DNA from 3 places in the Kitasatospora sp. NPDC059747 genome. Region 3 is predicted to be linked to each of the others. Evidence: predicted binding sites of a transcription regulator. Region 3 holds the regulator's gene; each other region holds the start of a gene.

Region 1 (10,303 bases), on a different contig from region 3:
GAGTTCGATGGCCGGCAGCGGGGTGACGGCGGCGAGGACGTCGGCGAGGTGCTCGTCGACCGTCCACAGGCGAGGAGCCGCCGGTACCGGGTCCGCGGTGGCGTCGCAGCAGGCTGCGGCGGCGCTGTGGCTGTGCTCGGACCCGGTCATCGGCGGCTCGCTCTCGGTCGGTGTGTCAGTCCTGCAGCTCGGTGGCGACGAACTCCCGCAGCCAGGAGCGGAACTCCGGGCCCAGGTCCTCGCGCTCGGAGGCCAGTCGGACGATAGCGCGCAGGTAGTCGGCGCGGTCGCCGGTGTCGTAGCGGCGGCCCTTGAAGAGCACGCCGTGCACCTGGCCGCCGGACTCCGCGTCGCGGGTGGTCAGCTCGCGCAGGGCGTCGGTGAGCTGGATCTCGCCGCCGCGGCCGGGCGGGGTCTCGCGCAGCACGTCGAAGACCGAGGGGTCGAGGACGTAGCGGCCGATGACGGCGTAGTTCGACGGGGCGTCGGCGGTGTCGGGCTTCTCGACCAGGTCGGTCACCTGGAAGACGTCCTCGCCGAAGCCGTTCGCCTTGACGGCGGCGCAGCCGTACAGGTGGATCTGGGAGGGGTCGACCTCCATGAGGGCGACGACCGAGCCGCCGAGCTCCTGCTGGACCTCGATCATGCGGGCCAGCAGCGGGTCGCGGGGGTCGATCAGGTCGTCGCCGAGGAGGACGGCGAAGGGCTGGCCGGCGACGTGCTGCTCGGCGACCGAGACGGCGTGGCCGAGGCCCTTCGGGTCGCCCTGGCGGACGTAGTGCATGTTCGCCAGTTCGACGGACTCGCGGACGCGGCGCAGGCGGTCCTCGTCACCCTTGCGGGCGAGGAGCTCCTCCAGCTCGTAGGCGCGGTCGAAGTGGTCCTCCAGGGCGCGCTTGTTGCGGCCCGTGACCATCAGTATGTCGGACAGCCCCGCGGCGGCGGCCTCCTCGACGACGTACTGGATGGCCGGCTTGTCGACGACGGGCAGCATCTCCTTCGGCGTGGCCTTGGTGGCCGGGAGGAAGCGGGTGCCCAGTCCGGCCGCGGGTACCACGGCCTTGGTTACCGGAATTCGAGTGTTGGTCGTCGTCATGCGCAAACCTTACTAAGGCACGTTTTCAGCCGTCCGGGCGCGGTCGGGCGGCTGGGGAAGCCCGTCGCCGGGGCCGGCCGCGGTGGCAGGCGTCTGGGAAATGACCGGCTGGGAGAGGGGGTCCCCGCCGGCACAGGGCGACAGACTACCCGGCTTTTCCGAACGGTCACGTTCGGCAGTCGGACCGCCCTCCGTACCGGAAGTGACGGGCGCGCGGTGCCCGGCCGGCAGGCTGCCGCGCCAGCAGTCGCCGCCCGCCGCGCGGGCCCCGGCGAGCGCCCGGTCGGCGGCCCGGAGCAGGACGGCCGCGTGGGTGCCGTCCTCGGGGAGCACGGCGACGCCGACGGCGGCGGTGAGGCCGTTTCCGCCCGCCGGGCGGGGCTCGCGGGGGCCGGAGGACCAGTCGAGCAGCAGGTGCCGGCGCACCGACCAGACCAGCCGCTCGGCGACCTGGGCGGCGCCCTCGGCGCCGGTGTCCGGCAGGATCACCAGGAACTCCTCGCCGCTGTAGCGGCCGAGGGTGTCGGACCGGCGGATCTCCATCGCCAGGCGCTGGGCGAGGTCGCGCAGTATGGCGCCGGCCCGCGCGCGCCCGTGCTCGGTGACGATCGCGTCGAAGCCGGCGATCTCCAGGAGCAGCACGGCCAGCGGGCGCGGCCCCTCGTGCTGGTCGGACTGCTCGGCGCGGCGGGCGCGCTCGATCTCGCGGTCCAGGGTGAGCTGGAGGTGCCGGTAGTTCCACACGCCGGTGAGCGGGTCGCAGGAGGCGGTGCGCTCCAGTTCGGCGCAGCGGCCCTCCAGCTCGGCGACCCGCTCGTGCAGCAGCGCCTCCCGGTCGGCGGCCTCGCCGTGCGCCCGGCGCAGCCGCAGGCCGAGCACGGTGGTGCCGGCCAGCGCGGGGACGCTCAGCGCGGCCAGGGCGTGGACCAGCAGCGGGGTGGGCAATCGGGGCGCCCTTTCGCGTGTCAGGCTCGGCCCGTCGGTGGCGGGGGCCATGGCGGGGTTCAGAGGACCTCGGAGCAGAGCAGGGGAGATCCCATGCACAACGAGAAGAGCGGGCTGAGGACACGGCTGCTGGCCGATCGCCGGGCACTCACCGGGGAACAGCGCACGGAGGCGGCGCACGCGCTGGCCGTGCACGCCGGGGGGCTGGCCGCGCCGGGGGCCACGGTCGCCGCGTACGTCTCGGTCGGCGCCGAGCCGGGGACGGGGCCGCTGCTGGACGGACTGCGGGCGCGGGGCGTGCGGGTGCTGCTGCCCGTCCTGCTGGCCGACAACGACCTGGACTGGGCGGTGTACGAGGGCGTGGACGCGCTGGCCCCGGCCGGGCGCGGGCTGCTGGAGCCGGTCGGGCCGCGGCTGGGGCCGGAGGCCGTCGTGGGGGCGTCGGTGGTGCTGCTGCCGGGGTTGGCGGTGGACCGGCGCGGGCTGCGGCTGGGCCGTGGCGGCGGCAGCTACGACCGGGTGCTGGCCCGGCTGGAGCGGGCCGGGGCGCGGCCGGTGCTGGCGGTGCTGCTGTACGAGCACGAGCTGCTGGCAGAGGTGCCGGCCGAGCCGCACGACCGTCCGGTGGACGTGGCGGTCACGCCGTCGGGGCGCCACCCGCTCGGGTGATCCCGGACCGCGCGGCGGGCCCGGAGACGGCGGTGGCCCCGCTCGCGTTCGAGCGGGGCCACCGGTGCTCCGGGCGTCAGCCGTTGGTCAGGACCAGTTTGTGCTTGGTCGCCTTCTCGACCGCGTCCGGCGTGTAGGCCCAGGTCAGCAGCTTGCCCTTGAGCCAGAGGTCGGTCTGGTCGTTGTAGTTCTCGTGGAAGGCGTGGCCGGAGGCGCCGCCGACGTTGACCCAGCGCGAGGAGTCGAAGTCGCTCAGGTCGACGACCATGCGCATCGACGGGATCCAGTCCACCTGGTAGCCGGCCGCCGCGTTCCAGCCCGCTGCGTCGACCGCCGCCGAGCTGCCGGAGAGGCGGTACGGGCCGCGGTTGAGCAGCTTGTGGACGACGCCGGAGGCGATCGACGAGTCGTCGGTGCCGAGGGTCTGCTCGCGCAGCGTCAGCTTGTGCAGGCGGCCCCAGCTCCAGCTGGAGACGTCCTTGCTGAGCAGCGAGGTCAGCTCCTGGCGGGCGTTCTTCATCGCCTCCTGGAGCAGGTTGTCCAGGCCCTTCTGCTCCTTGTGCTGCGAGTCGATGTACGTCCACCAGGTGCTGTCGGGCTTGCTCAGCTGCTGGCGCACGACCTCGGTCCAGCGGTCGCCGCCGTCGGGCTGGGCCTTGTCCGGGTCGCGGGTGCCGCACTCGGTGACGATCTTGCTGGAGCTGTCCGGCTTGGTCGGGTCGTCCTGCTGGCGGACCAGCAGGCAGTTGCCCTTGGCGCGGATGTCGGCCGGGAACTTCTGGCCGAACGCGAGGGTGAGCAGCTGGCGCCAGACCGCGTTGTAGTACGCGGCGGCGGCCGAGTCGGCGTCCTGGTGGTAGTTCCAGTCCTTCAGGAGGTCCTGGGCCTCGCGCACGTACGGGTCGTCGATCTGCTGCTTGAGCAGCAGCGGGACGAGCGTCTTGGCCATGACGCTGGTGTTGTCCAGCTGCAGGGTCTGCATGTCGTCCGGCGAGATCTTGCCGTTGTTCTTGAGCAGGCCGTCGATCTGGTCGGTGATCTCCTTGGCCCGGGTGCCGTACTCCCAGTCCTTGGTGAGGCCGTACTTGTACGTCGGGTCGACCACGGCCTGGTTGGCGGTGACGATGTAGCCGGCGGACGGGTTGAAGCTGTACGGCAGGGCGGCGAAGGGGATCGAGCCCTTCCACTGATAGGCGGAATCCCAGCCCGGGGCCGGGAGCGTGCCGTCGCCCTTGCCGCGGACCGGGATGTCACCCGGGGCCTGGTAGCCGATGTTCTTCGCGTCGGCGTAGATCAGGTTCTGCGCGGGGACGGCGAAGTCCTTGGCGGCGTTGCGGAAGTCGTCCCAGTTCTTCGCCTTGTCCAGCTCGAAGACGGCGTCCATCGTCTTGCCGGGGTTCAGCGCCGTCCACTGCAGGGCGACGCCGTAGCCGCCGGTGCCGCGGTCGGGGGCGGCGCTGCCGTTCGGGGCGTACTTGCCGACGTTCTGCTGCTCGGTGCTCTGGTCGGAGATGAGCGGGGCGCCGGTCTGGGTGGTGCGGACGGTGATGGTGCGGTCTTCGCCGCCGGCGACCTTGATGGTCTCCTTGCGGAGGTCGAACTTCACGTCCTTGCCGTCCACCTGGTAGGTGTCCGGGCCGGTGACCTTCTCCAGGTACAGGTCGGTGACGTCGGCGCCCAGGTTGGTGAAGCCCCAGGCGACGTCCTTGTTGTGGCCGATCACCACGCCGGGCATGCCCGCGAAGGTGAAGCCGGTGACGTCGAACTGGCAGGCCGGCGAAACGGTGCGGCAGTGCAGGCCCGTCTGGTACCAGACCGAGGGCAGGCCGGGGCCGAGGTGCGGGTCGTTGGCCATCAGCGGCTGGCCGGTCGTGGTGTGCGAGCCGGCCACCACCCAGGAGTTGGAACCGATGCCCTGGCCCGGGCGGCCGAGCAGCTGCGGCATCGCGTCGACCCGGTCGGTGAGGCCCTGCAGGAGCGCCTTGGTGGTGGCCGCGCCCTGCGCGGTGGGGGCCGCGGGGTTGCCGGCGCCCGGCGCGGTGGAGCCGTCGGCCGGGCGGTAGGTGTCGCCCGAGACCGTGCCGGTCTTCACGATCGTGCCGTTGCGGGCGTACGGGTAGTCCGGGTACAGCTCGGCGATCTTGTCCGGGGTGAAGTCCTGGGACAGCAGCGAGCGGTCGATCTCCTCCTGGAGGTTCCCGGAGAGGTTCCAGGCCATCGCCTTGAGCCAGGCCACCGAGTCGACGGGGCTCCACTGCTCGGGCTTGTAGCCGCTGTTGACGGCGCCGAGCATCGCGTACTCCAGCGAGGCCTTCTCCCCGCCCGGGTGCTCGGCCAGCCAGGCGTTGACGCCGTCCGAGTACGCCTGGAGGTACTTCTTGGTCTCCGGCGAGAGCTTGGTGTCGAACTCCTTCTGCGCCACCTGGCGCCAGCCCATGGTGCGGATGAAGGAGTCGGTGTCGACCTGGGAGTCGCCGAACATCTCGGAGAGGCGGCCGGCGGTGATGTGCCGGCGGACGTCCATCTCCCAGAAGCGGTCCTGCGCCTGGACGTAGCCCTGGGCGCGGTAGAGGTCCTCGGAGGTGTCGGCGTAGATCTGCGGGATGCCGTTGGCGTCGCGCTTGACGTCGACCGGCGCGCTCAGGCCCGCGATCTTCACGGTGCCGTCGACCGTCGGGAAGGACGCGCGGACCGCGGCGACCCCCCGGTAACCGCCGTAGCCGACGCCGGCCACCAGCAGCACGACCAGCACGATCACGATCAGACGGGCGCGCCGGAACTTCTTGGAGCGGGGCATCTGGGTCCTTGCGGTCCTCGACTTCGGGGCGGGCGGGCGTGTCCAGGGCCTGCGGCCGTGACAGGGCACCACATTAGGCCGAGTCCATGGGACGGCGTGCACGGGGACGGCCCGGAACGGGGCCTGTGTGAGGAGCCCAACTAAAGATATGGCAAAATGTTAGAATGAGTAACGATCCGCAAGAGGAGTATTGACGGCTTCTTAACGGGTCCGCGGCTCACCCCGGTACCACCAGCACTACCCGCATCACCTGCATCACCGAGAGACTCCAGCACCACCAGCACCACCAGCACCACCGAGAGACACCAGCACCACCGAGAGACACCCCGCCCGCCCCCATGCCTGCACGAGGTGCCCCTGCGTGAACGTCGACCACCTGAACCAGCTGCTTCTCGAGTTCTCCGTGATCCTCCTGGTCGCGGTGGTCGCCGTGCGGATATCGACCCGATCAGGGCTACCCAGCCTCCTCATCTACCTCGGGATCGGCGTCGCCCTCGGCCAGAACGGCATCGGCGTCACCTTCAACAACGCCGAGCTCACCCAGGTGATCGGCTACGCGGCCCTCGTGGTGATCCTCGCCGAGGGCGGCCTGAAGACCAGCTGGAGAGAGGTCAAGCCGGTGATGCCGGCGGCCACCGTGCTCGCCACCGTCGGGGTCGGGGTGAGCGTGTTCGTCACTGCCGCCGGCGCGCACTGGCTGGTCGGCCTGGACTGGCGCACCTCGATGCTGCTCGGCGCGATCGTCTCCTCCACCGACGCCGCGGCCGTCTTCTCCGTCCTGCGGATGGTCCCGCTGCCGCACCGGCTCACCGGCCTGCTGGAGGCCGAGTCCGGCTTCAACGACGCGCCCGTCGTCATCCTGGTCGTCGCCTTCGCCACCACCGGCGAGCTGGACTCCTGGTACGTCCTGCTCGGCACGATCGCCGCCGAGCTCGCGATCGGCGCGGTGATCGGCCTCGCGGTCGGCAAGCTCGGCGCGTTCGGGATCAAGCACGTCGCCCTGCCGTCCTCCGGCCTCTACCCGATCGCCGTCATGGCGCTGACCGTGCTCGCCTACGCGGGCGGCGCGCTGCTGCACGGCTCCGGCTTCCTCGCCGTCTACATCAGCGCCGTGATCCTCGGCAACGCCAAGCTGCCGCACGGCCCGGCGGTGCGCGGCTTCGCGGACGGCCTGGCCTGGATCGGGCAGATCGGGATGTTCGTCCTGCTCGGCCTGCTGTGCACGCCCGAGACGATGGGCGACGCGGTGATCCCGGCGCTCGTCATCGGCGGGGTGCTGGTCTTCCTCGCGCGGCCGCTGTCGGTGGTGCTCACGCTGACGCCGTTCCGGGTGCCCGGCAAGGAGCAGGCCCTGCTGAGCTGGGCCGGGCTGCGCGGGGCGGTGCCCATCGTGCTCGCCACCATCCCGGTGGTCTCGGGCGCGCACAAGGCCGAGGACGTCTTCAACATCGTCTTCATCCTGGTCGTCGTCTTCACCCTGCTCCAGGGCCCGACCCTGCCCTGGGTGGCCAGGCAGCTGAAGATCGGCGAGGGCGCGATGGGCCAGGACCTCGACATCGAGTCCGCGCCGCTGGAGAAGCTGCACGGCCACCTGCTGTCCGTCGCGCTCTCCCCCGAGTCCCGGATGTCCGGCGTGGAGGTCGGCGAGCTGCGGCTGCCCAAGGGGGCGGCGGTCACCCTGGTCGTCCGGGAGGGGAGCTCCTTCGTGCCGGACCGGGCGACGGTGCTGCGCGGCGGCGACGAGCTGCTCGTCGTCACGACGGACGAGGTCGGCGAGGCGGCGGAGAAGCGGCTGCGGGCCGTGGACAAGGGCGGCAAGCTCGCGGGGTGGCTGTACGGGAAGTGAGCCGTACAGTAGTGGCGTACCGGGCCTTTCGGGGCCTGGAAGCCCGTTCCGGCTTGGATCCGTTGGGGCCTAGCGCTATCTACGCGCGTAACTGTATGGTGGAAGAACACCGCTTTTTGACCAACCCAGCATCTGCCTGATGCAGAGTTGGCGCGACCGCTCGGCGGCTGCGGCCCGGCTCTCGGCAACCACGCCGGAGCGGCCCGGTATCTACCCCGGTCGACGCACGAGAGGACGACTCTCGGCGCCGTCGGGGCCACCCCATGCCCTTGCCGCGCTACCAGGCAGCAGGAAGGACGACCGTGACGGCCCGCCGAACGGTCGACGACGCCACGGACACCCCCACCGCCCCGGACGCCGCACCCGCGCGCGTCGGGTACGGCGCGCTGCTGCGCACCCCGGGTGCCTGGACGTTCCTGGCACCCGCGTTCGTCGCGCGGCTGCCCTACGCCATGCTCGGCATGGGCATCCTGATGCTCGTCACGGGCACCGGCGGCTCGTGGGGCACGGCCGGCACCGTCACGGCGGTCGCCGCCGTCGCCCAGGCCCTGATCGGCCCGCAGACCGGCCGGCTCGCCGACCGGTACGGGCAGGCCACCGTCCTCGTCCCGACCGTCTTCGTGCACGCCGCCTCGGTCGCCGCGCTGATCGTCCTCGCGAACGGCCACGCGCCGGCCTGGAGCCTGTGCCTGGCCGCCGTCCCGGCCGGGGCCAGCGTGCCGCAGATCGGCGCGATGGTCCGCGCCCGCTGGGTGGCCAAGCTCGGTGCCGAGGGCGCCTCCGCCTCCTCCGCCGCCAAGGTCGGCACCGCGTTCGCGTTCGAGTCCGTCACGGACGAGCTCACCTTCGTCGTCGGCCCGATCCTGGCCGCCAAGATCGCCACCTCGGTCAGCCCCTCCGCGAGCCTGATCACGGAGGCCGCGCTCACCTTCGTCGGCGGCCTGGCCTTCGCCGCCCAGCGCCGCACCGCGCCGGCCCGGATCGTGCCGCAGCCCGGGGCGCAGCGCGTCTCCGCGCTCGCCTCGCCCGGCGTCCGGCTGCTGGCCGGCGCCATCCTCGGCGTCGGCGCCGTGTTCGGCGGCATGCAGGTCTCGGTCAACGCCTTCGCCGACTCGGTCGGGCAGCACGCCGCGGCCGGCACCGTGTACGGCATCTTCGCCGGCGGCTCGATGGTGGCCGGCGTGCTCTACGGCGTGATCGCCTGGCGGCGCGCGGTGCAGCAGCGCATGATCACCAGCTACACCCTGCTGGTGCTGGGCTGCTCGACGCTGTGGGCGATGCCCAACCTGGTCACCCTCTCGATCGCCGGACTGGTCTGCGGCCTGGCCATCGCGCCGACCCTGATCAGCGGCTACACCCTGGTCGAGACGCTGGTCGCGGACGGCGCCAAGACCGAGGCCTTCACCTGGCTGACCGGCGCCATCGGCCTCGGCCTGGCGGTCGGCTCGATGGTGGCCGGGGGGCTGATCGACAGCCACGGGCCGTCGGCCGGGTTCCTGGTGCCGGCCGTCGGCGCCGGGCTGGGCCTGGCCGCGCTGGTCTCGCTGCGGCACCTGCTGGCGCCGTCGGGCGGGGCGAGCACGGTGGTCGCCGGATCCGGCGCCGGCACCGTCCCGGCCGCCGCCGAGCCGCAGCTGGTGGGCGCCGCCAAGGGCTGACGGCGGCCCGACCGGGCCCATGTCACACCGGAGTCGCTGGACTCATCCAGCGGAATACCGCATCATTGACCATCGTTAGCACTCATCAGGCGCGAGTGCCAGGAGGAAGACAAGTGCCCACGTACCAGTACCAGTGCACCGAGTGCGGCAACGGCCTGGAGGCGGTGCAGAAGTTCACCGACGACGCGCTGACCACCTGCCCCGACTGCCAGGGGAAGCTGCGCAAGGTCTTCTCGGCCGTGGGCGTGGTCTTCAAGGGCTCGGGCTTCTACCGGACCGACAGCCGCTCCTCGTCGAGCAGCTCGGTGAGCTCCTCGTCGTCGGGCTCGTCGACGACGTCCTCGTCGTCCGGGTCGTCCTCGACCCCGGCGTCGTCCACCTCGGGCTCGTCCTCCCCGGCTCCGGCCGCCGGCTGACCCCAGCACGCACCGGAAGGCCCGCTGCCCCGCTCCACGCGGTGGCGGCGGGCCTTCCGCCGTTCTCGGGGCAGCTCCCTCATCGCCGGGCGCGTCAACGTTCACGGGCCCGGCCAGCTCGTACGGGTGTACGGAATCGTCCACAGGGCCGGGGTTTTCCACAGGCTGCGGATAACATCTTCCGGCTTTCGCGGCGGACGCTCATCGTGGGGTCACCAGAGACCGACCGACCCCGGAGGTGGTTCCCGATGAACGCCCTCAGCCACGCCGTCCCGCTGCCCGCACCCACCGTTCCGCCCCGACGGGCCGTGCCGAGCTTCCGGCCGATCCGGCGCGGGGCCGGCGGACGGCACCGCTGGTGGCGCGCCGTCCGGCGGCGGGCCGGGGTGCCGGCGTTGGTGCTGCTCGCGGTGGCCGCGGCGCTCGCGTTCGGGCCCGCGCGGGCCGGGCTGCCACCGCCGTCCGGTGGCGCGCTGGGCCAGGCGGGTTGTCAATCCGGGGCTTCGGATGATCACCCGTAACCGGCCGACGACTTCGTCGTTCGAGGCGGCATGAAGGGCTTCAAGGAATTCCTGCTGCGTGGAAATGTCGTCGAGCTCGCCGTCGCCGTCGTCATCGGCGCGGCCTTCACCAACATCGTCAACGCCTTCGTCAAGGGCGTCATCAATCCGATCGTCGGTGTCTTCGGGACGAAGGACCTCGCGTCCTACAGTTCCTGCCTCAAGGGGCCCTGCGACGTGGCCCCCACCGGCGAGGTCGTGTCCGGGATCCTCATCCTCTGGGGCTCGGTGCTCAGCGCCGTGCTCCAGTTCCTGATCACCGCCGCCGTCGTCTACTTCGTCCTGATCATTCCCATGAACCGCATGGCCGCCCGGC
Region 2 (10,303 bases), on a different contig from region 3:
AGGTCGACGGCGGCCCGGATCCGGGCGAAGTCCTCGACGGACGGGGAGAGTCCGTCGGCGGCCATGTCCGTGACCAGTTCGAGCCGGTCGGCGCCGCCCGACTCGGCGGCCCGGGCGTCCTGGGGGGTCAGCGCGATGACTTCGAAAATTGGTCTAGACATATCCGTAGCCTGCCACATCCGCCCACCCCCGGCGAGCCCGCCGCCCGCTTCCGGTCACCGGCCCCGGCGACCGGCTCGGGGTCACGCCGCGGCGCGCTCCTCGTCGACGTCGCCGCCGCCGGGGCCGCCCGTGCCGCCCCGCCCGATCCTGTGCATCGCCACCGCGGCGATCACCATCAGCCCGATCACCGGCAGCGCGACCGGCAGCAGCCGGGAGAACCCGCCCGACTCGCGCCAGATGTTGAACAGGCTCGCGAACGTCGTCAGCGACAGCACCGCGACGCCCACGGCGGCCGGGAACTCCTTGCCGCGCAGAGCGGTGAAGGTCAGCAGCACCGGCACGAGCAGCAGCACCGCGAACCACTGCGAGTCCAGCGGGAAGGTGGTGTCGTCCCAGCGCTGGAGCCACACCAGCCCGGCGCCACCGACCACCGAGGCCAGCACCACCCCGCGGGTGCGCCAACCCGGCTTCGGCAGCAGGTCCGTCGGCGCCGCGAGCAGCAGGACGGCGGCCAGGGCGGCCGGCAGGGTCGCCATGCCGACGTACCCGGCCCACCACAGGTCGAAGAACACCGGCCCGGTGAACGCCTGCGCCAGGACGGCCAGTCCGAGCACCGCCTGGATCGAGGCGACGACGCGCACGGCCGTCCACCGCCCGAGCAGCGCCGCGATCGCGAGCAGCAGCGCGGTCACCGGCGGCGCGAGGATCGTGGCCCACGTGGTGTACGAGTGGTCCCAGGTGAGCTTGAAGGAGGCCCCGTCCGGGTCGGTGACCCACGGGACCAGCCCCGAACCGGCCAGCGCGCCGGCCACCATCGGCGCGGCGAGCCCGAGCACCCGCCCGAGCATCCCGGAGCCGGTCAGCCCGAGCCGCACCCGCAGCCCGTACGCGGCCAGGTCGAAGACCTCCCGGGCGACGGCCGAGCGGTCGGCCTCGGCCGTGGCGTCGGCGAAGACGGCGGCGATCTCCTCGCCGCGCTCGCGGCGGTACCGGGACGGGTACAGCTGGAGAGCGGCCCGCAGCGCGCCCGAGGGCGCTCCGATCGTGGGTGTGGTCATGCGAAACTCCCCCTCGTCAAGGTCCGCAGCGCGGTCCCGGGCTTCCCCTTCAGCGCCGACCGGACGGTGGCCAGCCGGCGCTCCGCCTCGGCCGCGACCGACCGCAGCCGCTCCGCCTCGGTGGCGAGCGCCGTCCGGCCGGGGCCGGTCAGCGCGTAGGTGCGGCGGGCCCGGCCGTCCACGATCTCCTCGGCGGCGACCTCGATCAGGCCCTGCTGGAGCAGGCGGTCGAGGGCGCCGTAGAGGGTGCCGGTGCGCATCTTGACCCGGCCGTCGGAGATCTCGGAGATCTCCTGGATGAGCGCGTAACCGTGCCTGGGCGCGTCGGCCAGTGCGGTGAGCAGCAGCAGCGTCGGCTCCTGCATCGAGCGTTCTGTCATGCGTCTACATATATCGTCAACCGGCATATAGGTCCAGCACCGGTCCCCCCGGAGAGGCGTCCGTTACACGACCAGCACAATGGCGCCCATGCCGAACACCGAGGACCTGCTCGCCGACTGGACCGCCCTGCTGCACCGCTGCGGCACCACCGTCGACCCCGAGCCGTACGGGCGGGAGCTGCTCCGGCGCTGGGCCGAGCCGCAGCGCAGGTACCACACCGCCGACCACCTGCGCGCGGTCCTGCGGCACGTCGACGGCCTCGCCGCGCACGCCGCCGACCCGGACGCCGTCCGCCTCGCCGCCTGGTTCCACGACGCCGTCTACCGGCCCGACCGCTCCGAGAACGAGGAGCGCAGCGCGGCGCTCGCGGTCCGGGCCCTGACCGCCGCCGGTCTGCCCGCCGCGCGGACGGCCGAGGTCGAGCGCCTCGTCCTGCTCACCGTCACCCACGACCCCGCTCCGGGCGACCGCGACGGCGAGGTGCTGTGCGACGCGGACCTCGCCGTGCTCGGCGGCACCCCCGAGGCGTACGCGGCCTACGCGGACGCCGTCCGCGAGGAGTACGGCTTCGTGCCCGAGCCGGACTTCCGGGCGGGCCGGGCGGCCGTCCTGCGCCGACTCCTCGCCCTGCCCGCGCTCTACCGCACCCCGGCCGCCCACGAGCGCCTCACCGCGCCCGCGCGGGCCAACCTGGCGGCCGAACTCGAACTACTGGAGAACCAGGGCGTGTCCTAGACCAACTTGCCGACCGGCGCGACGGCGGCGCCCTGCTTGCCGCACACCCAGTGCGGGTCCGGCCCCAGCTCCGGCTCCACGCTCAGCGCGTGCGGGTTCCCGTCGGCCGCGCAGGCGGTGCACAGCGGCCAGCGCCCGTACGCCTCCAGCAGCGCGTCCTGGACGTCCTGGGCGACCAGCCCGAGCACGTACTCGGTGCCGTCCGGCCACTGCTCCAGCCACCACCGCCGGTGCGTGACGGCCTGCTCCACGAGCGAGACGACGGCGGCGTCCGCCACGTCCCGCGCGGTGAGGTCGGACAGGATCTGCGCACGGGCCTCGTGCAGGGCGGTCTCGATGTCAGCCATCCGTCGATTCTCCCAAACAACGCCGCGTGGGCGGCCCCCCGAAGGGAACCGCCCACGCGATCGGAACACCGATCCGGTCGTACGACCCGGATCAGAAGTCCATGTCACCGCCCGGCATGCCGCCGGCCGGGGCCGCGGCCTTCTCCGGCTTGTCGGCGATGACGGCCTCGGTGGTCAGGAACAGGGCCGCGATCGAGGCGGCGTTCTGCAGCGCCGAGCGGGTCACCTTGGCCGGGTCGATGATGCCCACGGCGATCAGGTCGACGTACTCGTTGGTGGCGGCGTTCAGGCCGTGACCGGCGGGGAGGTTGCGCACCTTCTCCACCACGACGCCGCCCTCGAGGCCGGCGTTGGTCGCGATCTGCTTGATCGGGGCCTCCAGCGCCACGCGGACGATGTTGGCACCGGTGGCCTCGTCGCCCTCGAGCTCCAGCTTGTCGAACGCGACGGCGGCCTGCAGCAGGGCGACGCCACCACCGGCGACGATGCCCTCCTCGACGGCGGCCTTGGCGTTGCGGACGGCGTCCTCGATGCGGTGCTTGCGCTCCTTGAGCTCCACCTCGGTGGCCGCGCCGGCCTTGATGACGGCCACGCCGCCGGCCAGCTTGGCGAGGCGCTCCTGGAGCTTCTCGCGGTCGTAGTCCGAGTCGCTGTTCTCGATCTCGGCGCGGATCTGGTTCACGCGGCCCGCGACCATCTCGCTCTCGCCGGCACCGTCGACGATCGTGGTCTCGTCCTTGGTGATGACGACCTTGCGGGCGCCGCCCAGGAGGTCCAGACCGGCGTTCTCCAGCTTCAGGCCGACCTCCTCGGAGATCACGGTGCCGCCGGTGAGGGTGGCGATGTCCTGGAGCATGGCCTTGCGGCGGTCGCCGAAGCCCGGGGCCTTGACGGCGACGGACTTGAAGACGCCCTTGATCTTGTTGACGATCAGGGTCGAGAGGGCCTCGCCCTCGACGTCCTCGGCGATGATGACGAGCGGCTTGCCGCTCTGCATGACCTTCTCCAGCAGCGGGAGCAGGTCCTTGATGCCGCCGATCTTGGAGTTGGCGATGAGGATGTACGGGTCCTCGAACGTCGCCTCCATCCGCTCCAGGTCGGTGGCGAAGTAGGCGGAGATGTAGCCCTTGTCGAAGCGCATGCCCTCGGTGAGCTCGAGCTCCAGACCGAAGGTGTTGCTCTCCTCGACGGTGATGACGCCTTCCTTGCCGACCTTGTCCATGGCCTCGGCGATGAGCTCGCCGATCTGGGTGTCGGCGGCCGAGATGGAGGCGGTGGAGGCGATCTGCTCCTTGGTCTCCACGTCGGTGGCCTGGGCCAGGAGCTGGTCCGAGACGGCGGCGACGGCCTTCTCGATGCCGCGCTTCAGGGCCATCGGGTTGGCGCCGGCGGCGACGTTGCGCAGACCCTCGCGAACCAGGGCCTGGGCGAGCACGGTGGCGGTGGTGGTGCCGTCACCCGCGACGTCGTCCGTCTTCTTGGCGACCTCCTTGACGAGCTCCGCGCCGATCTTCTCGTACGGGTCCTCGAGCTCGATCTCCTTGGCGATGGAGACACCGTCGTTGGTGATCGTGGGGGCGCCCCACTTCTTCTCCAGCACGACGTTGCGACCCTTGGGGCCGAGCGTGACCTTCACTGCGTCGGCGAGCTGGTTCATGCCACGCTCAAGGCCGCGGCGAGCTTCCTCATCAAAGGCGATGATCTTGGCCATCTGAAGTGGTCCTCCGGGACACGGTCGACTGCTCGGACCAAGGGGTGCCCGCGACGGACGGCCAAGGTGTGCGGGGGTCTATTCCCCTACCGCTCCCAGGGCCTCACCGACCCGGTCCGCTGTCACTCTCAAGCTGTGAGTGCTAACGCCAATGATTAGCACTCCGGGTGGTCGAGTGCAAGCCCAATCGCCAAGCCGGGAGCCGCCGCGGGAACGCCGACGGGCCCGCACGACGCGTGTCGCGCGGGCCCGTCGAGAAGCGAGTGGTCACCAGCCGTGGGCCGCGCCGAGCTCCTGGAGCCGGAAGGGGTCAGACCGCGCGGACCATGTCCGCCTGCGGGCCCTTCTGTCCCTGGGAGATCTCGAACTCGACCCGCTGGCCCTCCTCGAGGGTGCGGTAGCCGTCCATCTGGATCGCGCTGTAGTGGACGAAGACGTCCGCACCACCGTCGACCGCGATGAAGCCGTAGCCCTTCTCCGCGTTGAACCACTTGACGGTGCCCTGAGCCATTCCGAACTCCCCTAGTGCTGTGCTGGCCCTTCACGGTCCCGCAGGTCGCGGGCCCGGGTTGGTTGTGAAGGCCGGCCCGGGGAACCCCCCCTGGGCGCAGCCGTGCACGCCGCGATCAACCGCCCCGAACGACATCCGTGAGCGGGTGATTGCGTCGACCGCGGCTGAATGTATCCGGATCGACGCCCTCTGCAACAGGGCCCTCCGCGGTGAATTCCGGGTCCGCGTCAAGGGACAGGACGGGCCGAATCGGAAGGAACTCCGCAATTCACGCCGGACATAGCGGACGGATTACACAAATCCCCTGGAGAATTCTGACATCCGCGTGACATGTTTCCCGGACCCGGTCCCCGGGCGGTCTCAACGGACGGACGGCGGAGCGGCGGTTCGCACGGGGAGGGTGAGGGGGACCCTTGTTCCCGGCCGAGCGACACTCTACTCCCACTCGACCGGGAAATATTCCCGCCGAAATGCGAGCGGCCGCCCCCGCGCACGGAATGCGGAATTCCGTGCACGCGGGTGGCCGGTCGGAGCGGGGCGCGGCTCAGCAGCCGCCGGCCACCGCCGGAATGATCGAGACGCTGGCACCGTCCTTGATCTCGGTCGCCAGTCCCTCGGCGAATCGCACGTCGTCGTCGTTCACGTACACGTTCACGAAACGGCGCAGCTTGCCGGTGTCGTCCAGGATGCGCGCGGAGATGCCCGCGTGGTTCTTCTCCAGGTCGGCGATGACGTCGCCCAGGGTCCCGCCGTCGGCGGTGACCTCGGCGGACCCGCCGGTGTAGGTGCGCAGGATGGTGGGGATGCGGACGGTGGCGCTCATGGGTGGCTCTCCTCGTGGGGGAATCAGGCGGACGCGAGGCCGGCGGTGCGGAAGGACTCCAGCGTCGGGCGGATGACCGCGGTCATCCCGGCATCGGCGACGGCGTCCAGGGTCTTGAGGCCGTCACCGGTGTTGATCGCGACGGTCTCCTTGGCCGGATCCAGCTGCCCGGTCTCGACCAGCTTCTTGAGCACGCCGACGGTCACGCCGCCCGCGGTCTCGGCGAAGATGCCCTCGGTGCGGGCCAGCAGCCGGATGGCGGCCACCACCTCGGCGTCGGTGACGTCCTCGACCGCTCCGCCGGTGCGCCGCGCGATGTCCAGCACGTACGGGCCGTCCGCCGGGTTGCCGATCGCCAGCGACTTGGCGATGGTGTCCGGCTTCACCGGCTTGATCACGTCCCGGCCGGCCTTGAACGCCGCGGAGACCGGCGAGCAGCCCTCGGCCTGGGCGCCGAAGATCCGGTACGGCCGGTCCTCGACCAGCCCGAGCTTGATCAGCTCCTGCAGGCCCTTGTCGATCTTCGTGAGCTGCGAGCCCGAGGCGATCGGGATGACGATCTGCTCCGGCAGCCGCCAGCCGAGCTGCTCGCAGATCTCGTACGCGAGCGTCTTGGAGCCCTCGCCGTAGTACGGGCGGAGGTTGACGTTGACGAAGCCCCAGCCCTCGCCGGCCGGGTCGCCGATCAGCTCCGAGCAGAAGCGGTTCACGTCGTCGTAGTTGCCCTCGATGCCGACCAGCTCGCCGCCGTACACACCGGCCATGACGACCTTGCCCTGCTCCAGGTCGTGCGGGATGAACACGCACGAGCGGAACCCGGCCCGGGCCGCCGCCGCACCCACCGCACCGGCCAGGTTGCCGGTCGACGAGCAGGAGAGCGTGGTGTAGCCGAAGGCGCGCGCGGCCTCGATCGCGCAGGCCACCACGCGGTCCTTGAACGAGTGCGTCGGGTTCCCCGAGTCGTCCTTCACGTACAGGTTCGCGGTGAACCCGAGCTCGCGACCGAGGTTGTCCGCCTTGACCAGCGGGGTCCAGCCGGGATTCAGGTTCGGCTTCGAAGCGACGTCCGCGGGCACCGGCAGCAGCGGCGCGTAGCGCCAGATCGACGCGGGCCCGGCCTCGATGCGCTTGCGCAGCTCCTCGGCGGCCTCGCTCCCGAACTCGTACGCGATCTCCAGCGGCCCGAAGCACTCCACACAGGCGAAGCTCGGACCGAGCGGGAAGCGGGTGCCGCACTCCCGACAGGACAGGGCGGTGGCGGGGCCGAGATCCACGGATGCGGGTGCGACTGTGTCGATAGCCATGATGGCGGAGGCCTCTCTCCTCATCTTCCCCGTGGTGCGGGCGCACCACGGGCCGGAATTGGCACCTGTCCCGCCGGGGCCTGGTGAAAGCCGCGCGAGAAGGTTGCCGGGACGTCAACGGGCCGTTCCCTCAGTCCCTCTGGATGAGCATGTGAAGTTGTCGTCAGCGGTGACCCCGGCGTGCGAAGGTCCGACCGCTGTACGAAGACTGTATCCGAAGGCGCCGAGCCCGAAAGGGACCGTCCGCCACGCGAGATGGCCCGTTCCACCCCGATCCGCCGAGGAGAGTCCCGTGCCCGCCGAACCGACCCCCGCACTCCTCCCGCAGGCGGCCTCCTGGCTGGGCCGCCGCTCGTGGAGTGCGGCCGACCGGCCGGTCGACACCCTCCTGGCGGCCAAGCGCCGCACCGGCCACACCGTCAGCGTCGTCCTGCCCGCCCTCGACGAGTCGGCCACCGTCGGCGACATCGTCCGCACGATCCGGCGCGAGCTGATGGAGCGCCTCCCCCTCGTCGACGAGCTCGTCGTCGTCGACTCCGGCTCCGCCGACGACACCGCCGCCGTGGCCGCCGCGGCCGGCGCCCGGGTCGTGCCGCGCGACGGGATCCTGCCCCGGCTGCCCGCCGTGCCCGGCAAGGGCGAGGTGCTGTGGCGCTCGCTGCTGGTCACCCGCGGCGACATCGTCTGCTTCGTCGACGCCGACCTGCGCGAGTTCGACCCCGCCTTCGTCTCCGGCACCGTCGGCCCGCTGCTCACCGAGCCGGACATCCAGCTGGTCAAGGCCATGTACGACCGCCCGCTCGAAGTCAGCGGCTCCGCCGGGGACCCCGACGCGGTCTTCCCGGCCGGCGGTGGCCGGGTGACGGAACTGGTCGCCCGCCCCCTCCTCAACCTGCACTGGCCGGAACTCGCCGGTTTCGTCCAGCCGCTCGGCGGTGAGTACGCGGCCCGCCGCGTACTGCTCGAACGGCTCCCCTTCCCCACCGGCTACGGCGTCGAACTCGGCCTCCTGGTCGACGCGTTGGAGCTCGTCGGCCTCGACGCCCTGGCCCAGGTCGACGTCGGCGTCCGCCACCACCGCCACCAGGACGGCCAGGCCCTCGGCCGGATGGCCGCCACCATCTACCGCACCGCGCTGGAACGCCTCGACCGCGCCCACCGCCTCAAGGCCTCGGCCGACCTCGTCCACCCGCTGCTCACCCAGTTCACCCGCGACCCGGAGACCCGCGCGTTCACCGCCCACACGCACCCCGTGACGGCCACGGAACGCCCCCCGATGCACACCGTCCCCGAGTACGCGAAGCGCCGCACCGACGGGTGACAGACCCGAACAGTGCGGCCGCTGCGATCTCGCCGGTTGTCCGGCGATTGGTTTGCGACGTCTGCCGACCGGCAACGTACCAACCGTGACTCCTCCCCCTCTCGACGAGGAGGCTTCCCACTCGACCCCTGCGGAGCCTCATGGCGGCCAAGCCCTGACCGCTGCATGTCGCAGGTCTTCGACGGTACGGCCGCGCTGCGCTCCGCTCCGCCGTACGCTCGGATTCCACCCCGAAGGGTGAACGGGTAGACCCAGAAGAGGACTCATGGCCGATTCATCGACCAAACGTTCGAGCGCGACCGTGCTGGTGGCGTCCAACCGCGGACCGGTCTCCTTCAGCACCGCGGACGACGGCACGCTGACCCTCAAACGCGGTGGCGGAGGCCTGGTCTCCGGCCTCTCCGCGATCGACGACCCGAACGCCGTCTGGGTGTGCGCCGCCCTGGGCGACGCGGACCGCCGGGCCGCCCGCGAAGCCCCCCACGGCCGCCTCGACCTGGCCGGCCACGACGTCGGCGGACAGGCCGTCCGGATGCTGGACATCGACCCGGAGACCTTCGCCCGCGCCTACAACGGCGTCGCCAACTCGACCCTCTGGTTCGTCAGCCACCTGCTCTACGCCACGCCCACCGCCCCCGCCTTCGACGCCGGCTTCCGCACCGAGTGGGCCGCCTACGAGACGTACAACCGGGCCTTCTCGGACGCCCTCGCGGCCGAGGCCGCCCCGAACGCCGCCGTCCTGGTCCAGGACTACCACCTGTCCCTCACCCCGGCCCTGCTCCGCGCGGCCCGCCCCGACCTGCGCATCGGCCACTTCTCCCACACCCCGTGGGCCCCGCCCGAGTACTTCCGGCTCCTCCCGGACGACGTGGCCAGGGCCGTCCTCACCGGCATCCTCGGCGCCGACCGGGCCGGCTTCCTCACCGAACGCTGGGCGAGGGCCTTCGCCGCGTGCTGCGAGGAGATCCTGCACGCGACCGTCGACCACGACGCCCTCACCATCACCCACGACGGCCGCACGACCCGCCTCGGCGTGCACGCCCTGGGCGCCGACGCCGACTTCCTGCGCGAGCGCGCCCACCGCCCGGACGTCGACGAGCGCCTCGCCGCCCTGCGCGAGGCCGTCGGCGACCGGCGCACGATCGTCCGGGTCGACCGCACCGAACTCAGCAAGAACATCGTCCGGGGCCTGCTCGCCTACCGCCACCTCCTGCGCACGCGCCCGGAGTGGCACGACCGCGTCGTGCACATCGCCTTCGCCTACCCGTCCCGCACGGACCTCGCCGAGTACCGCGACTACACGGCCCGGGTGGAGCAACTCGCCGAAGCGATCAACACCGAATTCGCCACCCCCACCTGGCAACCACTGATCCTGCACGTCAACGACGACTTCCCGCGCTCCCTCGCCGCCTACCGGCTGGCCGACGTCGCCCTGGTGAACCCCATCCGGGACGGCATGAACCTGGTGGCCAAGGAAGTCCCGGTGGTCTCCGACCACGGCTGCGCGCTCGTCCTGTCCCGCGAGGCCGGCGCCCACAGCGAACTGGCCGACGACGCGATCTCCGTGAACCCGTACGACGTCATCGAGACGGCCGACGCCCTCCACGCGGGCCTCACCATGCCCGACGAGGAGCGCGCCGACCGCACCAAGCGCCTGGCCGCGGCGGCCACCGCGCTCCCGCCGCAGCAGTGGTTCCTGGACCAGCTCAACGCGCTCTGATCGCCTCGCCCAGATCCGCCAGCAGCTCCACCACGCCCGCCGGCCCGGGCACCACCAGGTCAGCCCGGTCGGCGAGCTCCCGCACCGGCGCGTCCCCCACCGCGCCGCTGCACACCAGAAGACCCGCGAGCCCCTCCCCGCGCAGCTTCTCGACGGCGGCGAAAGCCGCGACGTCCCCCAGGTCGTCCCCCGCGTAGAGCACGGCCCGAGCCCCGACCTCCCGCAGGAAG
Region 3 (10,303 bases):
ACACGTAGGTCAGACCATGCTCTCGGTCATCGGCTTGCCGCCGAGCACGTGCACGTGCGCGTGGAAGACGGTCTGCCCCGCGCCGGCGCCGGTGTTGAAGATCAGCCGGTAGTCCTCGACGCCCTCGTCCCTGGCCACCAGGCCCGCCTCGGCGAGGAGTTCGCCGGCGATCTCCGGCTCGGCGGCGGCCAGCGCGGCGGCGTTCGGGTAGTGGACGTGCGGGATGACGAGGACGTGCACCGGCGCCTTCGGGGCGATGTCGCGGAAGGCGAGGACGCGCTCGGTCTTGCGCACCACCGTGGCCGGGATGTCGCCCGCCACGATCTTGCAGAACAGGCAGTCGGGCTGCGGCTCGCCGGCCATCGGATTCTCCTCGGGATCGCGTTCGGGGTCGTGCTTCGTCTGCGCTGGGGCCGTACGGCCGCAGCCTAGCCGAGCCGCCCGGTGGCCTGCTCGTACTCCCGCAGGTGCTTCCAGCGCACGATCCGCACGCCGACGATGTCGCCCTCGCCCTCGAACTCCTCGCTGAGCCAGCTGACCAGCAGGACGACGAAGCCGATCAGCCAACGCCGGGTGAGCCGCCAGGTGTTGGGGTGCATGACGCGCTTGCGGCGGATCACCCGCAGCGCCATGACGCCCTTGCCGACGCTGAAGCCGGTGAGGCGGGCGAGCAGCACCTGGTTGACGAACGACAGGACGAGGCCGGTGGCCAGCAGGCCGACGATCCACGGCACGCCGGCGACCGCGCCGTGCTTGCCCGCGTGGCCGGCCTTGTTCGCGACGGCGAAGGCCGGGCCGACGGCGACCAGGAAGTCGATCAGGATGGCCGGAAAGCGCCGGTAGTTGCTGGTCTCCGGCGGCGTGGGCGCCGCGGTGGCGGCGTCGAACCCCTGCCCGTGGGCCGCGTACGGCTGCGCGGGCTGCGGCTGTTGGGCCGGCTGCGGCTGGTACGGCTGGCCGTGCGCCGGGTACGGGTTCTGCCCGTGCGGCGGGTACGGATTCTGACCGTACTGCGGCTGGGGCTGCTGGTACTGCTGCTGCTGCGGCTGCTGGTACTGCTGCGGCGACTGCTGCTGGTACTGCTGCGGTGGCTGTGGCTGCTGGTACGGCTGTGGCGACTGCTGCTGCGGCTGCTGGTACTGCTGCGGCGGCTGCTGCTGCCCGTACGGATTCGGCGGGTACCCCTGCGCCGGGTACGCCTGCTGCGGCGGCTGCGGCTGTGCGTAAGGGTTCTGGCCGTACTGCTGCGGTGATGGATAGCCCTGTGCCATGTGCTCCCCCGTAGAGCTGTCGAGCAAGATCAGCCCCGCATCCTACTCACCGCCCGGAGCGGGAAGTCGGCCCACCCGACTTCCCGCTCCGGACCCGCCCCTACTGCCAGGGCAGCGGCGGCGCCGTCCGGGCCGGCGCCTCGGCGAGCGCGGCCAGCGCGATGCGCACGCCGGCGGCCAGCTGCGGGTCCTCGCCCGCGGCCCACTCGTGCGGCGCGATCGGCACCTCGACGTCCGGGTCGACGCCGTGGTTCTCCACGCCCCAGCCGTAGTTCTCCAGCCAGAACGAGTACTTGGGCTGGGTGACCAGGGTGCCGTCGACCAGGTGGTAGCGGCTGTCGATGCCGATCACCCCGCCCCACGTCCGGGTGCCGACCACCGGGCCGAGCCCCAGTGCCTGGATCGCGGCGTTGACGATGTCGCCGTCCGAACCGGAGTACTCGTCGGCGAGCGCGACGACCGGTCCGCGCGGGGCGTCCCCGGGGTAGGGCTGCGAGCTGGTGATGTCCCGGGCGACGTTCCAGCCGACGATCCGGCGGGCCAGCTTCTCGATCACCAGCTGGGAGGTGTGGCCACCCCGGTTCTCCCGGATGTCGACGATCACGCCCTCCTTGGCCATCTCGGAGCGCAGGTCGCGGTGGAGCTGGGCCCAGCCGGCGCTCTGCATGTCCGGGATGTGCAGGTAGCCGAGCCGCCCGCCGGACAGCTCGCGGGTCTCGGCCCGGCGCCCGGCCACCCAGTCGTGGTAGCGCAGCGCCTCCTCGTCGGCGAGCGGGACGACCACCGGGTGGCGCTGGTCGGTGCCGTCCTTGCCGGCCACGGTGAGCTCGACGGGCTGCCCGGCGGTCCCGGCCAGCAGCGGCGCCGGGCCGGTGACCGGGTCCACCGGGCGGCCGTTGACGGCGAGGACGGCGTCCCCGGGGCGGATCGCGGCGCCGGGCGCGGCGAGCGGCGAGCGGGCCCGGGGGTCGGAGGACTCGCCGGGCAGGATCCGGGCGATCCGCCAGAGGTCCCCGTCCTTGACCAGGTCGGCGCCGAGCAGGCCCTGGCGCCGCGCGGGCTCGGTGTGCAGGCCGTAGGGCATGACGTAGGCGTGCGAGGTGGCGAGTTCGCCGTGCACCTCCCAGAGCAGGTCGACCAGGTCGTCGTGCGAGCCGACCCGTTCGACCAGCGGGCGGTAGCGCTCCAGGACGCCGTCCCAGTCGACGCCGGCGAGGTCCGGGCGCCAGAAGTTGTCGCGCATCAGCCGGCCGTTCTCGGCGTACATCTGGCGCCACTCGGCGGCCGGGTCGACCGTCACCCGCAGCCGGGCGAGGTCGACGGCCGTCTCGTCCTCGTCGCCCGCCTTGTGGTCGGCCGGGAGGATCCGCAGCTCGCCCTCGTCCACGACCGCCAGCCGGCTGCCGTCCCCGCTGACCGCGAACCAGTCCAGGCCGTGCACGAGCGGCTCGGCCCGGCGCTTCTTGAGGTCGAAGCGCTCCAGCGTGGCCCGGGGCCGTTCGTCCTCCAGCGAGGCCGCCTCGTCGCCGAGTTCGCCGAGCAGCGGCAGGCGCGTCCACAGCACGCCGTCCTTGCCCGCCTTGAGCGCGCCGAAGCGGCCGCCCTCCACCGGGAAGGGGACGATCCGGTCGGCGATGCCGTCCAGGTCGACCCTGGTCACCGGCGCGGCGTCGGCGCCGCCCTCCTCGCCGTCGCCCTTCTTGCCGCGCGGCTCCTCGTCCTCCCCGCCGAGCGGGCGCCCGGCCCGCTGCGGGCCGAACGGGGACGGCGTGTCGGCGGCCAGCGTGATCAGGTACGGGCGGCAGCCGTTGGGGAAGGACAGGTCGAAGACGTGCGAGTCGTAGACCGGGTCGAAGTTGCGCTCCGACAGGAAGGCCAGGTAGCGGCCGTCCGCGGTGAAGGCCGGCGCGGTGTCGACGAAGCGCTGCTGGGTGACCTCGCCGACCGTCCGGGTGGCCAGGTTCGCCAGCACGATCTGGCGCAGCGACCACGCCCCGCTGCCCGGCACCGGTCGCGACCAGGCCAGCCACGCGGAGTCCGGGCTGAACACCAGGCCGCTGACCTCGCCGTCGGTGCTGCGGGCCAGCTCGTGCACGGCGCCGTCGGCGAGCGTCACCAGCAGCACCCGGCCGTCGTGCACGCCGAGCGCCGCCTGCTTGCCGTCCGGGGAGACCACCAGCGAGTTGACCCGGCCGAGCTGTCCGGCGGCCAGCCGGCGGCGCTCGGCGCCGTGGACGGCGGGGGCGAACTCCAGCCCGTCCTCGCCCCCGGCGTCCGACACCCACAGCACGCCCTGCGCGCCGTCCTCGCCCGGCACCACGCGGGCCAGCCGGCCGCGCACGCCCGGCGTCTCGTCCAGCACCCGGGCCGGGCCCTCGCGGTGGGTCAGCCAGTGCACGCTCCCGCGCACCACGACGGCGCTGGCCCGGCCGGTGCGGTCCGGGGCGACGGTCTCCAGCCAGTGCGCGGCGTGCACCGGGCGCGGGCGGCGGCCGGTGCGCGGCCCGGCCAGCCGGACGTCCAGGCGGCGCGGCTCGGCGCCCTCGGCCAGGTCCTCCAGGAGCCACAGGTCGCCGGCCCGGTGCCAGACCACCCGGGTGCCGTCGGTGGCGGCGTTGCGGGCGTAGAAGCCGTCCGGGGAGGTGGTGTGGCGGCGCAGGCCGGTGCCGTCCGGGAGGCTGGAGTAGAGCTCGCCGACGCCCTCGTGGTCGGACAGGAACGCGATCCGCGAGCCGTCCGTGCCGGCCACCCACAGCGGCGAGGAGAGCTGCCCGTCGAGGTCCTCGTGGATCCGGACGAACTCGTCCCGGCCGATCCACAGCTTGCCCGCCCGGCCGCCCCGGTAGCGCTTCCACCAGGCCGGTTCGCGGTTGTTGACGGTGCCCAGCAGCACCCGGTCGCCGTCCGGCTCGAAGGCCAGCCCGCCGACCGGCCCGTACGGCAGCCGCACCGGCTCGCCGCCGTCCAGCGGCACCGCGTGCGCCCAGGTGCGGCGCAGGGTGGCCTGCCCGGCGGTGGTGGTGGCGATCGGACGGCCGTCGGCGGTCCACCCCTGTAGCTGGGTCTGGCCGCTGCCCCAGTGGGTCAGACGCCGCGACGGGCCGCCGTCCACCGGCACGACGTGCACCTCGGGCGCGCCGTCCCGGGCGGAGGTGTAGGCGATGTGCCGCCCGTCCGGGGAGAACCGCGGGTGGTGGACGGGCAGGTGATCGGCCGTCAGCCGCCAGGCCCGGCCAGCGTCCAGCGGGGCGAGCCAGACGTCGTTCTCGGCGACGAAGGTGACCAGGTCACCGTGCAGATGCGGGTGGCGCAGGTATGCGCCGACAGGGTTGCTGAGGGGTTCCGTCACGCCGCCAGCGTAGGCACGTACGCGGACGGGGCGGGCCGCTTTTACCCGACTCCACCCGGGTGAGACCGGGGCGGGATCCGGGCGGGAACCGAGTGGGATCCGGGCGAAAACCGGACGGGATCCGGGCGGCCCCCGAACGCAGGGGCCGTCAGGCCCAGCGCCCCGTGCGCCCGAGCAGCAGCGCCCCGGCGGCCACGCCGGCCGTCGAGGTGCGCAGCACCGACGGGCCGAGCCGGTGCGGCTTCGCGCCCGCCTCGGCGAAGGCGGCCAGCTCCTCCGGGGAGACGCCGCCCTCGGGGCCGACCACCAGGACGACGTCCCCGGCGGCCGGCAGCGCGGCGGCGGCCAGCGGCTCGGAGCCCTCCTCGTGCAGCACCGCGGCGAACGCGGCACCGGCCAGGACGGGGGCCAGCTGGCGGGTCGTCATCAGGTCCCGCACCTCGGGGAAGCGCAGTCGGCGGGACTGCTTGCCCGCCTCCCGGGCGGTGGCGCGCCACTTGGCGAGCGCCTTGGCGCCGCGCTCGCCCTTCCACTGGGTGATGCAGCGCGAGGCGGCCCACGGGATCACGACGTCCACGCCGACCTCGGTCATGGTCTCCACGGCCAGCTCGCCGCGGTCGCCCTTGGGCAGCGCCTGGACGACGACGATCCGCGGCGCCGGCTCCGGCTCGCGGCGCACGGCGGCCACCGTGACGTCGATCGCGTCCTTGCCGAGCACCTCGGCGACCGTCCCGTCCACGCCGAGCCCCAGCCCGTCGGCCAGGGTGACCGCCTCGCCCGCCGTCAGCCGCTTCACCGCGGCCGCGTGGCGCCCCTCCGGCCCGTCCAGCCGCACCACGGCCCCGGGCGCGGCGGCGGCGATCCGCTCGGTCTCTACGACGAACACGGGGGCGGTCATGAGGGGGAACCTTTCCGGGGTGGGACCTGCGGCCCGGGCCGGCAACCACGGCCAGGGCCCGCGACCAGGGGGGACGGAACGCGAAAGGGGTGCCGGGGCGAGGACCCCGGCACCCCTCCGCGGACGGCTAGCGGCCGTTGAACGCGTCCTTCAGACGCGAGAACAGGCCCTGCTGGCCCGGCGCGAACTGGCCGGACGGGCGCTCCTCGCCGCGCAGCACCGCGAGGCGGCGCAGCAGCTCCTCCTGCTCGGGGTCGAGCTTGGTGGGCGTCTGCACCTCGACGTGCACTATCAGGTCGCCCCGGCCGCCCCCGCGCAGGTGGGTGATGCCGCGGCCGTGCAGCGGGATCGACTGGCCGGACTGGGTGCCGGGCCGGATGTCGACCTCCTCCAGCCCGTCCAGGGTCTGCAGCGGCACCTGGGTGCCGAGCGAGGCGGCCGTCATCGGGATGGTGACGGTGCAGTGCAGGTCGTCCCCGCGCCGCTGGAAGACGGTGTGCGTGGTCTCGGCGATCTCGACGTACAGGTCGCCGGCCGGGCCGCCGCCGGGGCCGACCTCGCCCTCGCCGGCCAGCTGGATCCGGGTGCCGTTGTCGACACCGGCCGGGATCTTGACGGTCAGGGTGCGGCGGGCGCGGACCCGGCCGTCGCCGGCGCACTCCGGGCACGGGGTCGGCACGACGGTGCCGAAGCCCTGGCACTGCGGGCAGGGGCGGGAGGTCATGACCTGACCCAGGAAGGACCGGGTGACCTGGGAGACCTCGCCCTTGCCGCGACACATGTCACAGGTCTGCGCGGAGGTGCCGGGCGCGGCGCCCTCCCCGCTGCACGTGGTGCAGGTGACGGCCGTGTCGACCTGGAGCTCCTTGGTGGTGCCGAACGCGGCCTCCTCCAGGGTGATCTCCAGCCGGATCATGGCGTCCTGCCCGCGGCGGGTGCGCGAGCGCGGGCCCCGCTGGCCGGCCGCGGCGCCGAAGAAGGCGTCCATGATGTCGGAGAAGCCGAAACCGGCCGCGCCGGCGCCGAAGCCGCCCGCGCCACCGCCGCCGCCCGGCGAGAGCGGGTCGCCGCCGAGGTCGTAGACCTGCCGCTTCTGCGGGTCGGAGAGCACCTCGTAGGCGGCGTTGATCTCCTTGAACCGCTCCTGCGTCTTCGGGTCCGGGTTGACGTCCGGGTGCAGTTCGCGTGCCAGGCGCCGGAACGCCTTCTTGATCTCGTCCTGCCCCGCATCCCGTCGGACGCCGAGTACCGCGTAGTAGTCCGTGGCCACCTAATGCTCCGCTTGTTCCGCCTGTAGTAGTGCTGCGACAGGGCACCACCGCTGGTCTGTCCAGCGGTGGCTGATTGCTACGACTCGGCCAGGATCTGACCCACGTACCGCGCCACCGCTCGCACCGCCCCCATTGTGCCCGGATAGTCCATCCGGGTCGGACCGATCACACCCAGTTTGGCCACGCTCTCGTCGCCCGAACCGTAGCCGACGGACACCACCGAGGTGGAATTCAGCCCCTCGTAGGCGTTCTCCCGGCCGATCCGGACCGTCATCGCCGCGTCCGTGGTCTCACCCAGGAGGCGGAGCAGGACGACCTGCTCCTCCAGGGCTTCCAGGACCGGCTGGATGGTGAGCGGGAAGTCGTGGCCGAAGCGGGTCAGGTTCGCCGTGCCGGCCAGCATGATCCGCTCCTCGTTCTGCTCGGCGAGCGCCTCGAACAACGTCGCCAGGACCGTGGTGACGGTCGGCCGGTCGACCTGTTCGAACATCGCGGGCAGCTCCTCCAGCGCCGCCGGGACGTCCGGCAGGCGCTGGCCGACGGCCCGCGCGTTGATCCGGGCCCGCAGGTCCGACAAGGCCGTCTCGCCGACGGTGCCCGGGCAGTCCACCATCCGCTGCTCGACCCGGCCGGTGTTGGTGATCAGGACCAGCATCACCTTGGCCGGGGCGAGCGCGACGAGTTCGATGTGCCGCACGGTGGAGCGGCTCAGCGAGGGGTACTGCACGACGGCGACCTGCCGGGTGAGCTGGGCGAGCAGCCGCACGGTGCGTGCGACGGTGTCGTCCAGGTCGACCGCGCCCTCCAGGAAGTGCCGGATCGCGCGCCGCTCGGGCGCGCTCATCGGCTTGACCTCGGCGAGCCGGTCGACGAACAGCCGGTACCCCTTGTCGGTGGGGATGCGCCCGGCGCTGGTGTGCGGCTGGTGGATGTACCCCTCCTCCTCCAGCGCCGCCATGTCGTTGCGGACGGTGGCCGGGGAGACCCCGAGGTTGTGCCGCTCCACCAGGGCCTTCGAGCCGACCGGCTCCTCGGTGCCCACGTAGTCCTGGACGATCGCGCGCAGCACGGCGAGCTTGCGGTCGTCGAGCTGGCGGACCTCACCGGCCATGGGGCACGCACCTCCGTCTTCGCACGTTGTCCGTTGTGACGTATCGAGCTGATGCGGGCCTGGAAGGCCCGGGTTTGGCACTCTGAGCGCACGAGTGCCAGAACCCTACCTGCCAGTGTACGGCCCGGGTCCGACGGCAGGAACGGCGCAGCGGGGGTGATCCTGCCCGCAGTTCCCGGCGCGGGGGTGGTGCCCCGCGGCCGTCCGGGTGGCAGCATCGATAGCGGACGGCGAACGGAGGAGCAAGCGATGTCGAGCTCGGCCCAGCACACCCGATTCGCGCCCGACCGCGGCCTGACCGGCCGGATGGTCGGGACCATGTTCGTGATCGGGCTGTTGTACGTCGGATTCACCGGCCTGCTGATCGTGCTGCTGCGCGGCGCCTGGCCCCTGATCGTGCTGATCTCCGGCGGGCTGTTCGTGGCCCAGTTCTGGTTCAGCGACAAGATCACCGAACGGGCCATGGGCGCCCGCCCGGTGTCCCCCGAGCAGTACCCGCAGCTGCACGGCACCGTCGACCGGCTCTGCGCGCTCGCCGACATGCCCAAGCCCAGGGTGGCGGTCGCCGACAGCGACATGCCGAACGCCTTCGCCACCGGCCGCAACCCGCAGAACGCCGTCGTGTGCGTCACCACCGGCCTGCTGCGCCGGCTGGAGCCCGAGGAGCTGGAGGGCGTCCTCGCGCACGAGCTCTCGCACGTCGCCCACCGGGACGTCGCCGTGATGACGATCGCCGGGTTCCTCGGCGTCCTCGCCGGGGCGATGACCAGGATCGCCATGTACGGCGGGTTCATCGGCGGCGGGCGCAACAACAACGACCAGAACGCGGCGATCGCGGCGCTGATCATCCCGCTGGTGTCGATCGTCGTCTACGCGATCAGCTTCCTGCTCACACGGCTGCTGTCGCGCTACCGCGAGCTCGCCGCCGACCGCGCCGCCGCCCAGCTCACCGGCCGGCCCAGCGCGCTCGCGTCGGCGCTCACCAAGGTCACCGGGCAGATCGCCGCGATCCCGTCCAAGGACCTGCGCCAGGCCCAGCCCTACAACGCCTTCTACTTCGCCCCGGCGCTGAGCGCCAAGGAGACGGCCTCCCAGCTGCTCTCCACCCACCCGACGCTGGAGAAGCGGCTGGAGCAGCTGGCGAAGATCTCCGCCCAGCTGGGCCGCTGAGCCCCGCCGACCCGCCGACCGCCTGAAGGGACCGCCGTGGGAATCCTGGACGCCCTGTTCGGCCGCACCAAGCCCGTCAAGCCCGACCTCGACCAGCTGTTCGGCGTCCCCTCGGCCGCGCTCACCCTGGAGGCCGGCGCCGGGTTCCTGCCCACCGGGCTCGGCTCGGTGTGCTTCGCGGCCGTCGAGGGCGCCGCGTTCGTCCAGGTCGAGCAGCAGGTGCGGGCGCTGCTCGACGCCGACACCGAGCGCGGCGGCGTCCCGGTGGAGGCCTCCAAGGACGGCTACGGCTACTCGTGGCTGCTCGCCCGGCACACCGCGGAGGAACTGCCGGAGCTGGTGAACGACCTGCACGCGGTCAACAGCGAGCTGGAGGCGAACGGCTTCGGGCCGCAGCTGCTCTGCTCGCTGGTGGGCTTCCGGAACGGGGAGGGGCAGTCGCTGGCGCTGGTCTACCTGTACAAGCGCGGCACGTTCTACCCGTTCGCGCCGATGCCCGGCGGCGGGGAGCGGCGCAACAGCCCGCTGGAGCTGCAGATCAACGCGATGCTGGCGAACGACCTGCGGCTGGAGAAGGACCTCGGCCGCTGGTTCCCGGTGTGGGGCGCGCCCGGTCTCTGACGGGCCGTCCGTAGACTCGCCGGCATGCGCAGCCGCCAGTACGGACCCGACCTGACCCCGCCGTGGAAGAAGCAGGCACCCGCCCCGGAGGTGCCCGCCGAGCGGGACCTCGTGGTCGAGGAGGCGGCGACCGGCTTCTGCGGGGCGGTGGTGCGCTGCGAGAAGACGGCGGAGGGGTTCACCGTCACCCTGGAGGACCGTTTCGGCAAGCACCGGGTGTTCCCGATGGTGCCGCGCGGCTTCCTGCTGGAGGGCAGGGTCGTCACCCTGGTCCGCCCGTCCGGCCCGGCCCCCGTCCGCGCCCCGGCCCGCACCGCCTCCGGTTCGGTCGCCGTCCCCGGCGCCCGCGCCCGGGTGGCGCGCGAGTCCCGCATCTACGTCGAGGGCCGGCACGACGCCGAACTGGTCGAGCGGGTCTGGGGCGACGACCTGCGGATCGAGGGCGTCGTGGTCGAGTACCTGGAGGGCGTGGACGACCTGCCCGCGATCGTCGCCGACTTCACCCCGGGCCCCGGCCGCCGCCTCGGCGTCCTGGTCGACCACCTGCTGCCGGGCACCAAGGAGCACCGCATCGCCGCCCGGGTCACCGGCGAGGACGTGCTGGTCGTCGGC

The links. The regulator HrcA, encoded in region 3, represses chaperone genes, less so after heat shock. The targets are predictions, from matches to a motif close to TTNGCACTCNGNNNNNCNGAGTGCNAA.
Region 1: the regulator HrcA is predicted to act here: its motif matches at 9,087-9,113, upstream of ACFV4G_RS24515 (FmdB family zinc ribbon protein).
Region 2: the regulator HrcA is predicted to act here: its motif matches at 4,550-4,576, upstream of groL (chaperonin GroEL).

What each region holds. Positions count from the first base shown of each region.
Region 1 is NZ_JBHWGV010000058.1:37,966-48,268, reverse strand. It holds gene glp (gephyrin-like molybdotransferase Glp) at 1-150, opposite strand, end outside; gene galU (UTP--glucose-1-phosphate uridylyltransferase GalU) at 176-1,096, opposite strand; gene ACFV4G_RS24540 (GGDEF domain-containing protein) at 1,109-2,041, opposite strand; gene ACFV4G_RS24535 (5-formyltetrahydrofolate cyclo-ligase) at 2,135-2,710, shown strand; gene ACFV4G_RS24530 (penicillin acylase family protein) at 2,787-5,507, opposite strand; gene ACFV4G_RS24525 (potassium/proton antiporter) at 5,869-7,353, shown strand; gene ACFV4G_RS24520 (MFS transporter) at 7,656-9,011, shown strand; gene ACFV4G_RS24515 (FmdB family zinc ribbon protein) at 9,125-9,427, shown strand; gene ACFV4G_RS24510 (hypothetical protein) at 9,676-9,948, shown strand; gene mscL (large conductance mechanosensitive channel protein MscL) at 9,979-10,303, shown strand, end outside.
Region 2 is NZ_JBHWGV010000003.1:810-11,112, reverse strand. It holds gene ACFV4G_RS01955 (copper homeostasis protein CutC) at 1-161, opposite strand, end outside; gene ACFV4G_RS01950 (hypothetical protein) at 243-1,220, opposite strand; gene ACFV4G_RS01945 (PadR family transcriptional regulator) at 1,217-1,600, opposite strand; gene ACFV4G_RS01940 (hypothetical protein) at 1,689-2,336, shown strand; gene ACFV4G_RS01935 (hypothetical protein) at 2,333-2,683, opposite strand; gene groL (chaperonin GroEL) at 2,775-4,394, opposite strand; gene ACFV4G_RS01925 (cold-shock protein) at 4,705-4,905, opposite strand; gene ACFV4G_RS01920 (ubiquitin-like small modifier protein 1) at 5,450-5,728, opposite strand; gene thrC (threonine synthase) at 5,752-7,032, opposite strand; SAM riboswitch class I at 7,050-7,182, opposite strand; gene ACFV4G_RS01910 (glucosyl-3-phosphoglycerate synthase) at 7,325-8,353, shown strand; gene ACFV4G_RS01905 (trehalose-6-phosphate synthase) at 8,619-10,073, shown strand; gene otsB (trehalose-phosphatase) at 10,060-10,303, opposite strand, start outside.
Region 3 is NZ_JBHWGV010000071.1:18,810-29,112, reverse strand. It holds gene ACFV4G_RS27630 (ribonuclease Z) at 1-4, opposite strand, end outside; gene ACFV4G_RS27625 (histidine triad nucleotide-binding protein) at 10-363, opposite strand; gene ACFV4G_RS27620 (RDD family protein) at 429-1,271, opposite strand; gene ACFV4G_RS27615 (S41 family peptidase) at 1,372-4,620, opposite strand; gene ACFV4G_RS27610 (16S rRNA (uracil(1498)-N(3))-methyltransferase) at 4,769-5,518, opposite strand; gene dnaJ (molecular chaperone DnaJ) at 5,646-6,788, opposite strand; gene hrcA (heat-inducible transcriptional repressor HrcA) at 6,866-7,900, opposite strand; gene htpX (zinc metalloprotease HtpX) at 8,150-9,070, shown strand; gene ACFV4G_RS27590 (hypothetical protein) at 9,107-9,691, shown strand; gene ACFV4G_RS27585 (DUF3097 domain-containing protein) at 9,716-10,303, shown strand, end outside.